DNA from 3 places in the Azospira sp. I09 genome. Region 1 is predicted to be linked to each of the others. Evidence: riboswitches for the same ligand, from Rfam matches in the RefSeq annotation. Region 1 holds a riboswitch; each other region holds the start of a gene.
What was found. A riboswitch is a leader RNA that binds a small molecule or an ion and turns the genes downstream of it on or off. The one in region 1 is predicted to bind cobalamin.

Region 1 (3,301 bases):
GGCGATCTTGAGGTTGAACAGGCCTTCCTTGCGGATGGCGTAGGCGGCGACGATGAGGGAGCGCACCGTCAGGTCGGCCTTGCGCTCGGAAACCAGGGAGACGGCCTCCGGCTCGCTGCCGGTGAGGATCACCCGCAGGTTGGGGAAGTCCTTGCGGATGCGCTCCTCCACCATGGTGCCCCGGGGCAGGGCCACGCTCTCGCCGCTGAGGCCGAGGAGGTCGCCGACGAAGGCGTGCTCCTCCCGGGTGACGATGATGTTGGGGTCGGTGAAGATGGGTGAGGTGAAATTCAGCCAGCGGTCCCGTTCCGGACTCTGGTTGAGGAAGCTCATGAGCTGGCAGCGCCCGGCCTTGGCGGCGGCCAGGCTTTCGTCCCAGGTCCGCACCGGCAGCAGCTCGATGCGCAGACCTACCCGCTGGGCCACCAGCTGCACCAGGTCGGCGCCGATGCCCTCGTGCCGCCCCTGCTCGTTGATGCGCTCGAAGGGCTCCCAGTCCGGATCGACGCACATCTTCACCGACCGCACCCTGTCCAGGTAGGCCTGCTCGGCAGCGGTGAAGACAATGGGCGCCGGCTCGGAGGCGACGCCGGGCAGCGGACTCAGGGAAAGGCAGGCGGCGCACAGGGCCAAGGCTGTCTTGAGGGACATGGGGACTAGGCAGGTTGGAGGGATCGTCGCTGCCGATGCCCGGGCAGCCTGGGTTGCGGAAGGCGCCATGCCGATCACGGCACGGGCTCCGGCCCATCTTTTTCTGTCGGCAGTATAACGGCCCGCCACCGCTGAATTGGCTCGACTATGTCACACCGCGGTGGGGGCCGCTGCCCGGCCGGGCAGCCTGCCGCCTGCCGTTCCGCGCCGGAAACCGGGAACGCCCGCCCCGGCCGGGGCGGGCGAAGGCCGGAGCCTAAGCCAGACGCCGCCCCAGGGGCTGGGGCACGGGCACCGGGCGGCCGTCGTAGCCCACCGCCACCATGATGAAGCGGCCCCGGGTGCACAGGCGGCGCTGGCCGGTGAGCAGGGCCTCTGCGTGCAGCAGCACTTCCACCGTCATGGAACTGTTGCCGATGGCCACCACCCGGGCCGCCAGGTCGGCGATCTCCCCTTCCAGCACCGGCGCGTGGAAGTCGATGCGCTCGGAAGCGGCCATCACCACAGGCATGCGGGCCTGGCGGCTGGCCGCCACCATGGCCGCCTTACCCAGCCAGGCCAGGGCCTGGCCGCCGAAGAGGCTGCCGTGGTGGTTGGTGTGGCCGGGAAAGACCATCTCCACCATGGCCGTCACCGGGCCGATGCCGGGCAGCTGGGCGAAGCTCTCGTCGTCCTCCTGCAGCGGCGCCCCTGGACCGTCCACCGCCACCAGGGTGAAGTGGGCGGTGGCGCTGGTCTCCCGCAGCCCGGTGGCCAGGTCCTCCGCCGCCAGGGCCACCTCCACCTGCACCGAGCGCCGGCCCCGCTGCACCACCCGGCCGGACAGTTCCACCAGGCGCCCCTGGGGAATGGGCTTGCGGAAGTCGATGCGGCCGCTGCTGGCGGTGACCATGGGCCGGCGGGTCTCCCGGGTGGCCACCAGGAAGGCCAGCTTGTCCATCATGGCCATGGCGGAACCGCCGAAGAGGGTGCCGTGATGGTTCACCTGTTCGGGGAAGACCACGTCCACCATGAGGGTGGCCTGCTGCTGCCGCGGCGAAGTGGACGAAGTGGGGGCGGGATTGGCTTCTACGGGCTGGGCGGCCGTCCCCACGACGGCGCCGATTTCCATTGCTTCCATGCGCATGCGCAACTCCTTGGATGAAGCGGAGCGGGAGCATCGGAGAAGGGCGAACACCCCGGGCCGCGGCAAAGCGGCTCGGAGCGGCAGGCAGCCGAGAGCGGACAACGATGACAGTCAGGGAATGCGCGCATTTACCTTCCTCAGGGGACACCCCGCCCCAACTAGGATTGATATGAAGTAATGCCGCGGCAGGTCTCCTGACTTGCGGGTCGTCACGTTGCGCCAGCCTTCCCGGCAGTATCGCCAGTGGCAAAGAGTGGAGCGCAACGCTCGCCGCCTACAGTTGCGGGGGCAGTTCCGGACTGGAGTCGGGGCGTCGCCGCCCTGTCTCGCACCGGATTCCCTTTTCATCCCCTGGAGGGGGGAACCGAAGCGGGGCCAGTCTAACCCGCCCCGACCGATTCGCCAAACGCCGCGCCTGGCGCGGCGGATTGCCCAGCCCGGGGGGAGTGGGCTATCATCCGCCCCGATTCAGGTGCCGTGCCTCGCGCTCTGCGGGGACGGTGAAACGGGAAGCCGGTGACTCCAGGGACCACCCAGGACAGTCCGGCGCAGCCCCCGCTGCTGTAAGCCAGACGACGCTGCCTCACGCCACTGTGGTTCATCACGGGAAGGCCGGCAGGGAAGGATGAAGGCAAGCCAGAAGACCGGCCTGACATCACAAGTTGCACCATTCCCCGGGGTGACGGGAACGGTTCTGGTGATTTGCCGCCTCCTCGCTGTTCCATCCGCCGCGGCCCTTTATCCGACCTGCCACAACTCCCCCGCCTGGTGCGCCACCGTCATGCTCGCCGAGGGAGAGACTCATGCACATCATGGAAGGCTTCCTGCCCATCGAACACGCCGTGGGCTGGAGCGTCGCCGCCGCCCCCTTCGTCGCCTGGGGCATCCGTTCCGTGAACCGCCGCATCCGCGAAAATCCCGAGCAGCGCATGCTGCTGGGAGTGGCCGCCGCCTTCACCTTCGTCCTCTCGGCCCTGAAGCTGCCCTCGGTCACCGGCAGCTGTTCCCACCCCACCGGCACCGGCCTGGGCGCCGTGCTCTTCGGTCCTGCCGCCATGGCCCCCATCGGCGCCGTGGTGCTGCTGTTCCAGGCCCTGCTGCTGGCCCACGGCGGCCTCACCACCCTGGGCGCAAACATCTTCTCCATGGCCGTGGTGGGACCCTTCGCCGCCTACGGCATCTTCGCCCTGGCCCGCCGCCTCAAGGCATCCCTGGCGGTGAGCGTGTTCCTCGCCGCCAGCCTGGCGGACCTGCTCACCTACGTCACCACCTCGGTGCAACTGGCCTGGGCCTTCCCCGATCCGGTGGGCGGCTTTGGCGCCTCCTTCCTCAAGTTCGCCGGCATCTTCGCCCTCACCCAGATTCCCCTGGCCATCAGCGAGGGCCTGCTCACCGTGGTCATCTGCAACGCCCTGGCCCGCTTCAACCCGCAGGAACTGCAGGACCTGGGCGTGGCCCCGGCGCCGGAGGTGCGGGCATGAAGCGCCACCAGAACCTGCTGCTGCTCATCGCCGTGGTGCTGCT
Region 2 (3,301 bases), 1.0 Mb from region 1:
CGAAGTAGCCCACATTGGCCTTGAGGTCGTAGCCATTGCCCAGCTTGCCGTCGAAGCCGGCGAAGTAGCGGGTCTCCTGGCGGTAGTTGGGATTGCTGGAATTCCAGAAGCTCGATTCCTTGATGCTGCCCAGCTTGTCGCCGTTGATGGAGACATTGCTGGCGGGCAGGGCGAGGGGAGCGCCGTTCTTGCTCAGGTAGTTGTTGAAGCGCTCGAAGCCGATGCTGCTTTCGCTGCGGTTGAAGCCGGCGAAGAAGCGGGACTGGGCATCCAGGCTGTAATAGACCTTGGCATGCAGGTTGTTGGCGTGGGAGGAGATGGCGCCCTGGTCCCCCACCACATAGGCCTTCTTGCCATCCACCGTGGTGGTGGCCCGGCCACCCTGGACCGCGTTGGCGCCGGTGCCGGTGGTGCCCACCGGCAGCACCACCAGGTCGCTGCCGGCGAAACCGGCCATGTCCTCGTAGCCGAAGCCCAGGGTGGCGGCCAGGCCGTTGTCCCACTTGTTGCGGTAGCTGGCTTCCACCGCACTGCGCTCGCCGTCGCCGAAGCCCCGGCTGACCTTGACCCGGGTTTCCTGCTTGGTGGGCACCTTGGTGATGACATTGACCACGCCGCCCATGGCGTCGCTGCCGTAGAGAGCCGAGGCGGAGCCGGGCACCACCTCGATCTGCTCCACCTCGCCCATGGGAATGCCCATCAGGCTGGCCAGGCCGCCGGCGTTGCCGTCGGAGAGACTCATGCCGTCCACCATCATCTTCACCCGGCCGTCGGAGAGGCCGCGGAAGGAGACGATGGGGGCGGTGTTGATGCGGGTGCTGGTGCCCAGGCCGTTGCGCATGTAGAAGCTGGGCACCTTGGCGGTGAGGGCGTCGCCGATGCGCACGGCGCCCGAGGCGTCCAGCTTGTCGGCCGTCACGACGGTGACGGCAGCCGGGGCCTCCAGGGTGGTCTGCTCGATACGCGAGGCGGTCACCACCACGCTGCCCAGTTCCGTCTCGCCCTGCTCTCCGGCGGCCAGGGCGGCCTGGGAAAAGAGGGCGGCGATGGCGGCGGCCAGGAGACGCCGCGGTTGTTGGTTGTTGATGCTCCCCATGTTGCTGTATGACTCCAGTCGATGGCTACCGACCGGGCTTCGGGAAACGGGGGCACAAAGGATGAGGCGCGACCGCCGGCCCGAGGGCAGGCGGCAGAAACTCGGCTCAGAGGGAAAGGCCGGCGCTTCGATTCATGCTCCGCTCCGTCCGCAACCCCGCGGTCGGTGGCAGGTTCGTGCCGGCACCGTCCTTCATGGACGGCGGGCACGCAAAAATCAAAGGCCGGTCTCCGGGCTCGCCAGTCTTGATGTTCCGCCTTCCCAAGCCAGTCGCCGGCCCCGGTGAGGGGGCGACGGGCTGGCTCAGTGGCTGGCGCTCCGGGGAGGAGGGCCGTGGAACATCCGCACTGGCTTACCGTTGCGGGGGCAGCCGAAGCTTGGGGCCGTGATGGCCGTTACTTCGTTCCCGTTTCACCCGGCGGCTGCTGCCGCCGGACACCTTTGACTGCTAATGGCTCCCTGGGGAGCCGGGATCGCAACTGCAGGCGATCAGGAGCGCGATCATACCCCCAATCCCATCTATGACAAAAGTCTGTGTCCTGGGCTGCCCCATCCCCGCCAGGGGCCGGGGCAGCGTCCAGGGCACGACGCCGCTGGTTGCCGCCCGGCTCAGTCCCAGGCCAGAGCGCCGCCGGTCTGGTACTCGGTGACGCGGGTTTCGAAGAAGTTCTTTTCCTTGCGCATATTGGCCTGTTCGTCGAGCCAGGGCAGCACGTTCTCGGCGCCGGGGAAGGGCTCGGCCAGGCCCAGCTGGCGGGCGCGGCGGTTGGCGATGAAGCGGAACTGGTCCCGGTGCAGGTCGGCGTTGTAGCCCAGGATGGGCTCCCGCAGGATGTAGCCGGCGTAGGCCGACTCGGCGGCTTCCGCCTCTTCCCACAGGGCCTTGACCTGGACCGGGTCCAGGGTCAGGTTCTCTTCCTGCAGCAGCTGGCGCACCACCCGGATGCCGAAGGCGCAGTGCAGCACCTCGTCGCGCATGATGTACTGCAGCTGCTCGGCGGTGCCCTTCATCAGGCCCCGGCGCTGCAGGGCGAAGATGGGGGTGAAGCCGTTGTAGAACCAGCAGCCTTCGAAGATGCCGGCGAAGAAGAGGTAGGAGAGGGCGAATTCGTGCAGGTTGTCCCGGTCCGTCAGGTCGAAGTCGGAACGCATCACCCGCTCCAGGCGGCGGTTGGCCAGGGCGATCTTGCCGTGGATTTCCGGCACCACCCGGTAGCGGTTGTAGATTTCCTTCTGGTCCAGGCCCAGGCTTTCGATGCAGTGCTGGTAGGTCCAGGTGTGCAGGGCCTCTTCATAGACCTGGCGGGCCTGGTAGATCTGCAGCTCCGGCGCGCTCATCTTCTCCATCACCGCCAGGCCGATGTTGCGCATGGCCAGGATGTCGGAGGTGGTGAGGTAGGACAGCACGTTCTCGAAGACGTGGCGCTCGGCCGGCGTCAGCTTGTGGTTGTAGTCGTGCACGTCCTGGGCCATGGAGATTTCCAGGGGCGTCCAGTGGTTGCGGTTGGCGTTGAGGAAGAACTCCCAGGCCCAGGGGTACTTGAAGGGCGCCAGCTGGTTGATGTCGGCCTTGCCGTTCACCACCCGCTTGTCTTCCGGGTTGATGGGGGCCAGAGAGATGCCGCCGGCAGGCAGGCGGGGCGCGGCTGCCGGGGTAGTGCCGGCCAGGGGCGCCGCCGTTCCTGCCTGGGCGGGCAGGGGGGCTGGAGATGCTTGCCGGGCGGGCGTTGCAGCCGGGGCGGGCTGGACGGCGGCGGGTGCGTCGTCCCAGTCGTCGAAACGCAGTTGGCTCATTGGCAGGCCTCGCAATCCGGGTTGTCGATGGAGCAGAACTTGGGCTCGGGCGCGGCGGGGGCGGCGGCCCGGTCCACCGGGGAACTGGTCTTTTCCATGGCGGTGGCGCCCAGGGTGCGCAGGTAGTAGGTGGTCTTCAGGCCCTGGGTCCAGGCCAGCTTGTAGATCTCGTCCAGCTTCTTGCCGGAGGGTGCGGCCACGTAGAGGTTGAGGGACTGGGCCTGGTCGATCCACTTCTGGCGACGGGCGGCGGCCCGGATCAGCCAGGTGGGGTCGATCTCGAAGGCGGTGGCGTAGCGGGCCTTCAGCTCGTCCGGGATGCGGTCGATGGGGCCGAGGGAGCCGTCGAAATACTTGAGGTCGGAGATCATCACCTCGTCCCACAGGTTGAGGGCCTTCAGGTCCCGCACC
Region 3 (3,301 bases), 1.0 Mb from region 1:
GGCGGCCACCTTGCCCGTGGCCCGGTCGTCGAAGCGGGCGCCGACGGCGATGAGCAGGTCGCACTCTTCCAGCAGCAGGTTGGTGTAACGGGCGCCGTGCATGCCCAGCATGTGGATGGAGAGGGGATGGTCCACCGGCATGGCGCCCAGGGCCATGAGGGTCATGGTGGTAGGCAGCGATGCCTTCTCTGCCAGGGCCACGGCGGCCTCGGCGGCGCCGGAATGGACGACGCCGCCGCCCAGATAAAGGATGGGCCGCTCGGCGGCGTTGATCATGGCGGCGGCCTTCTCGATGGCCGCCATGTCCGGCGCCGGCTGGGCCTGACGCCCGCCGGGGGCAGGCCACTGGCTGACCTCGATGGCCTGGGCCTGGACGTCCTTGGGAATATCCACCAGCACCGGGCCGGGGCGGCCGGAGGCGGCCAGGGTGAAGGCCCGGGGAATCACCTCCAGCAACTCCTCGGCGGAGTTCACCAGGAAGTTGTGCTTGGTGATGGGAATGGTGAGGCCGTAGGTGTCCACCTCCTGGAAGGCGTCGGTGCCGATCATGCTGCGGGGCACCTGGCCGGTGATGGCCACCAGGGGAATGGAATCCAGCTTGGCGTCGGCGATGGCGGTCAGCAGGTTGGTGGCGCCGGGGCCGGAGGAAGCGAGGCAGACGGCGGGCTGGCCGCTGGCCCGGGCCATGCCCTGGGCGATGAAGCCGGCGCCCTGCTCATGGCGGGCCAGCACGTGGCGGATTTTTTCCGAGGCCGAGAGGGCGTCGTAGAAGGGCAGGATGGCGCCGCCGGGAATGCCGGAGACGGTGGTGACGCCCTGGCGTTCCAGCAGGCGGACGACGATCTGGGCGCCGGTAAGGGTTTCCGACGCCGGGGCGGCATCCGTCTGGCGGGCGGCTTGGGGGGCTGGGGCATTCATGGCAGGGCTTCTCCTTGCGTGATCCGGTTTGGCTTGCCGGTCGGAGGGCCCAAAAACAAAACCCCCGCCGGGCTGTCGCGCCGGCGGGGGTTTTGTGGAATTCGGTTGGTTTCTTTACCGGACTTCGCTCATCCCAGCGGCGCACGCGCGTACTACTACGACTACGCGTACTACAGCGCCTACTACGCCAATGACGGACGCGCCCGCGCCGGCCCGGGAGGGCAGCGTGTTGCAGCGGTCGAAGTCGGCGAAGTTGTGCATGGGGCTGATAAAGGATTCGCGGTTGAAGGCGGAAAAAAATCTGCCGGTAAAAAATTTTTTTGCCACTGCTCCGGCAAAAACGATCCGACGATTATGCAGAAATTCCGGTGGGGCATGCAACAGGAAATTCACAGTTTCTGTGGATAAGTCTGTGGGCCGTTCCGGGACAGTCGGCGAAAAGCCACAGTATTACTGGGGATTAAACACTCTGCCCGTTTTCTGGGCAAAATGCTCCCGGCTGTGGAAAAGACCCTGTCGCCAAATACACTATATGTAGTTGTCTATTACTCTCGTACTACTACCTGTAGTGTCCAACCCCTTGCCCTCCGCTTGAGGGCTGGGGTAAAGTCTCCTCCGCGACGGTTCCCCGATTTTGGGACAAATGGGAATCCGGTGCGGCGATCAAGGAAGTCGGGATCAGACGGATTCCCCGCGAATCCGCAGCGAACTTTCCGCCCATGCCGGAGCTGCCCCCGCAACTGTAAACGGCGAGTTCGATGTCCACGCGTGCCACTGGGAGGCAGTTCCACCGGGAAGGCGGGCATCGGGCCAGGACCCGTGAGCCAGGAAACCTGCCGTCGCCAATTTTTCAGTCTGACCAGGGGCGGGGTGCCCCCCGGTGGATCGGGATTGTCCGCTGTCGGCCGCCATGGGCGTCCCCGCCGGCGCCTCGGCAATCCCGCCGCCCTGGGCCCCCGTTCCGTTGATAACGGGAGTTCCACGATGCAAACCGGCCTCTTCGCCACCCACCAAGCGTCATCCCACCTGCCCTCCGACAATCTGGACGACAGTCTGCCCAACGCCGCCGATCTGGCCGGCCGGGCCCAGTCCTTCGAGGTCATCCGCCGCAACGGTTCGGTGGTGCCCTTCAATGCGGAGAAAATCTCCGTCGCCATGAACAAGGCCTTCCTGGCCGTGCACGGCAGCCAGGGCGCCGCTTCGGCCCGCCTGCGGGATCTGGTCTCCCGCCTCACCGCCATCGTGGTCCAGGCCCTCACCCGGCGCCTGCCCGGCGGCGGCACGGTGCATATCGAAGACATCCAGGACCAGGTGGAGCTGGCCCTGATGCGCTCCGGCGAGCACGACGTGGCCCGGGCCTACGTGCTGTACCGGGAAAAGCGGGCCGCCGAACGGGCCGCCCAGGCGGCGGCCGCCCCCGCTGCCGCAGGCCCCCTGCTGCACGTGGTGGACGGCGACCGCCGCTTCCCCCTGGACCGGGCCGCCCTGCTGCAGCAATGCCGGGAAGCCTGCCAGGGCCTGGCCGATGTGGCTGCCGAAACGGTGCTGGAGCAGGCCCTGCACAACCTCTACGACGGCGTGCCCCTGGCCGCCGTGCGCCAGTCCCTGGTGCTGGCCGCCCGCACCCTGATCGAGCGGGAACCGGGCTACAGCAAGGTGGCCGCCCGCCTGCTGCTGAGCAGCGTGCGCGTCGAAGTGCTGGGCGAGGAAGCCAGCCAGGAGGCCATGGCCGCCCGCTACGCCGAAGCCTTCCCCGGCCTCATCCGCACCGGCGTGGACGCCGAGCTGCTGGATGCCCGCCTCAAGGACTATGACCTGGAACGCCTGGCCGCCGCCCTCAAGGCCGAGCGGGACCTGCAGTTCGACTACCTGGGCCTGCAGACCCTCTACGACCGCTACTTCCTGCACGTGGACGAGCGCCGCATCGAGCTGCCCCAGACCTTCTTCATGCGCGTGGCCATGGGCCTGGCCCTCAACGAGATCGACCGGGAAGCCCGGGCCATCGAGTTCTACAACCTGCTCTCCTCCTTCGACTTCATGAGCAGCACGCCGACCCTGTTCAACAGCGGCACCCGGCATTCCCAGCTCTCCTCCTGCTACCTCACCACCGTCTCCGACGACCTGGAAGGCATTTACCAGTCCATCAAGGAAAACGCCCTGCTGCAGAAGTACGCCGGCGGCCTGGGCAACGACTGGACCCCGGTGCGCTCCCTGGGGGCCCGCATCAAGGGCACCAACGGCAAGAGCCAGGGCGTCATCCCCTTCCTCAAGGTGGTGAATGACACGGCCGTGGCCGTAAACCAGGGCGGCAAGCGCAAGGGCGCCGTCTGCGCCTATCTGGAATCCTGGCATCTGGACATCGAGGAATTCCTCGAGCTGCGCA

Region 2: another riboswitch for cobalamin. It lies ahead of AZSP09_RS06675 (TonB-dependent receptor plug domain-containing protein); the one in region 1 lies ahead of AZSP09_RS20205 (acyl-CoA thioesterase).
Region 3: another riboswitch for cobalamin. It lies ahead of AZSP09_RS06665 (ribonucleoside-diphosphate reductase subunit alpha); the one in region 1 lies ahead of AZSP09_RS20205 (acyl-CoA thioesterase).

What each region holds. Positions count from the first base shown of each region.
Region 1 covers NZ_AP021844.1:420,648-423,948, reverse strand. The annotation lists gene AZSP09_RS01985 (diguanylate cyclase) at 1-651, opposite strand, end outside; gene AZSP09_RS20205 (acyl-CoA thioesterase) at 908-1,777, opposite strand; cobalamin riboswitch at 1,945-2,161, opposite strand; cobalamin riboswitch at 2,231-2,444, shown strand; gene AZSP09_RS01975 (energy-coupling factor ABC transporter permease) at 2,581-3,258, shown strand; gene AZSP09_RS01970 (energy-coupling factor ABC transporter substrate-binding protein) at 3,255-3,301, shown strand, end outside.
Region 2 covers NZ_AP021844.1:1,435,168-1,438,468, reverse strand. The annotation lists gene AZSP09_RS06675 (TonB-dependent receptor plug domain-containing protein) at 1-1,096, opposite strand, end outside; cobalamin riboswitch at 1,301-1,554, opposite strand; gene AZSP09_RS06670 (ribonucleotide-diphosphate reductase subunit beta) at 1,706-2,890, opposite strand; gene AZSP09_RS06665 (ribonucleoside-diphosphate reductase subunit alpha) at 2,887-3,301, opposite strand, start outside.
Region 3 covers NZ_AP021844.1:1,430,834-1,434,134, forward strand. The annotation lists gene ilvB (acetolactate synthase large subunit) at 1-918, opposite strand, end outside; gene AZSP09_RS06660 (hypothetical protein) at 937-1,326, shown strand; cobalamin riboswitch at 1,523-1,773, shown strand; gene AZSP09_RS06665 (ribonucleoside-diphosphate reductase subunit alpha) at 1,903-3,301, shown strand, end outside.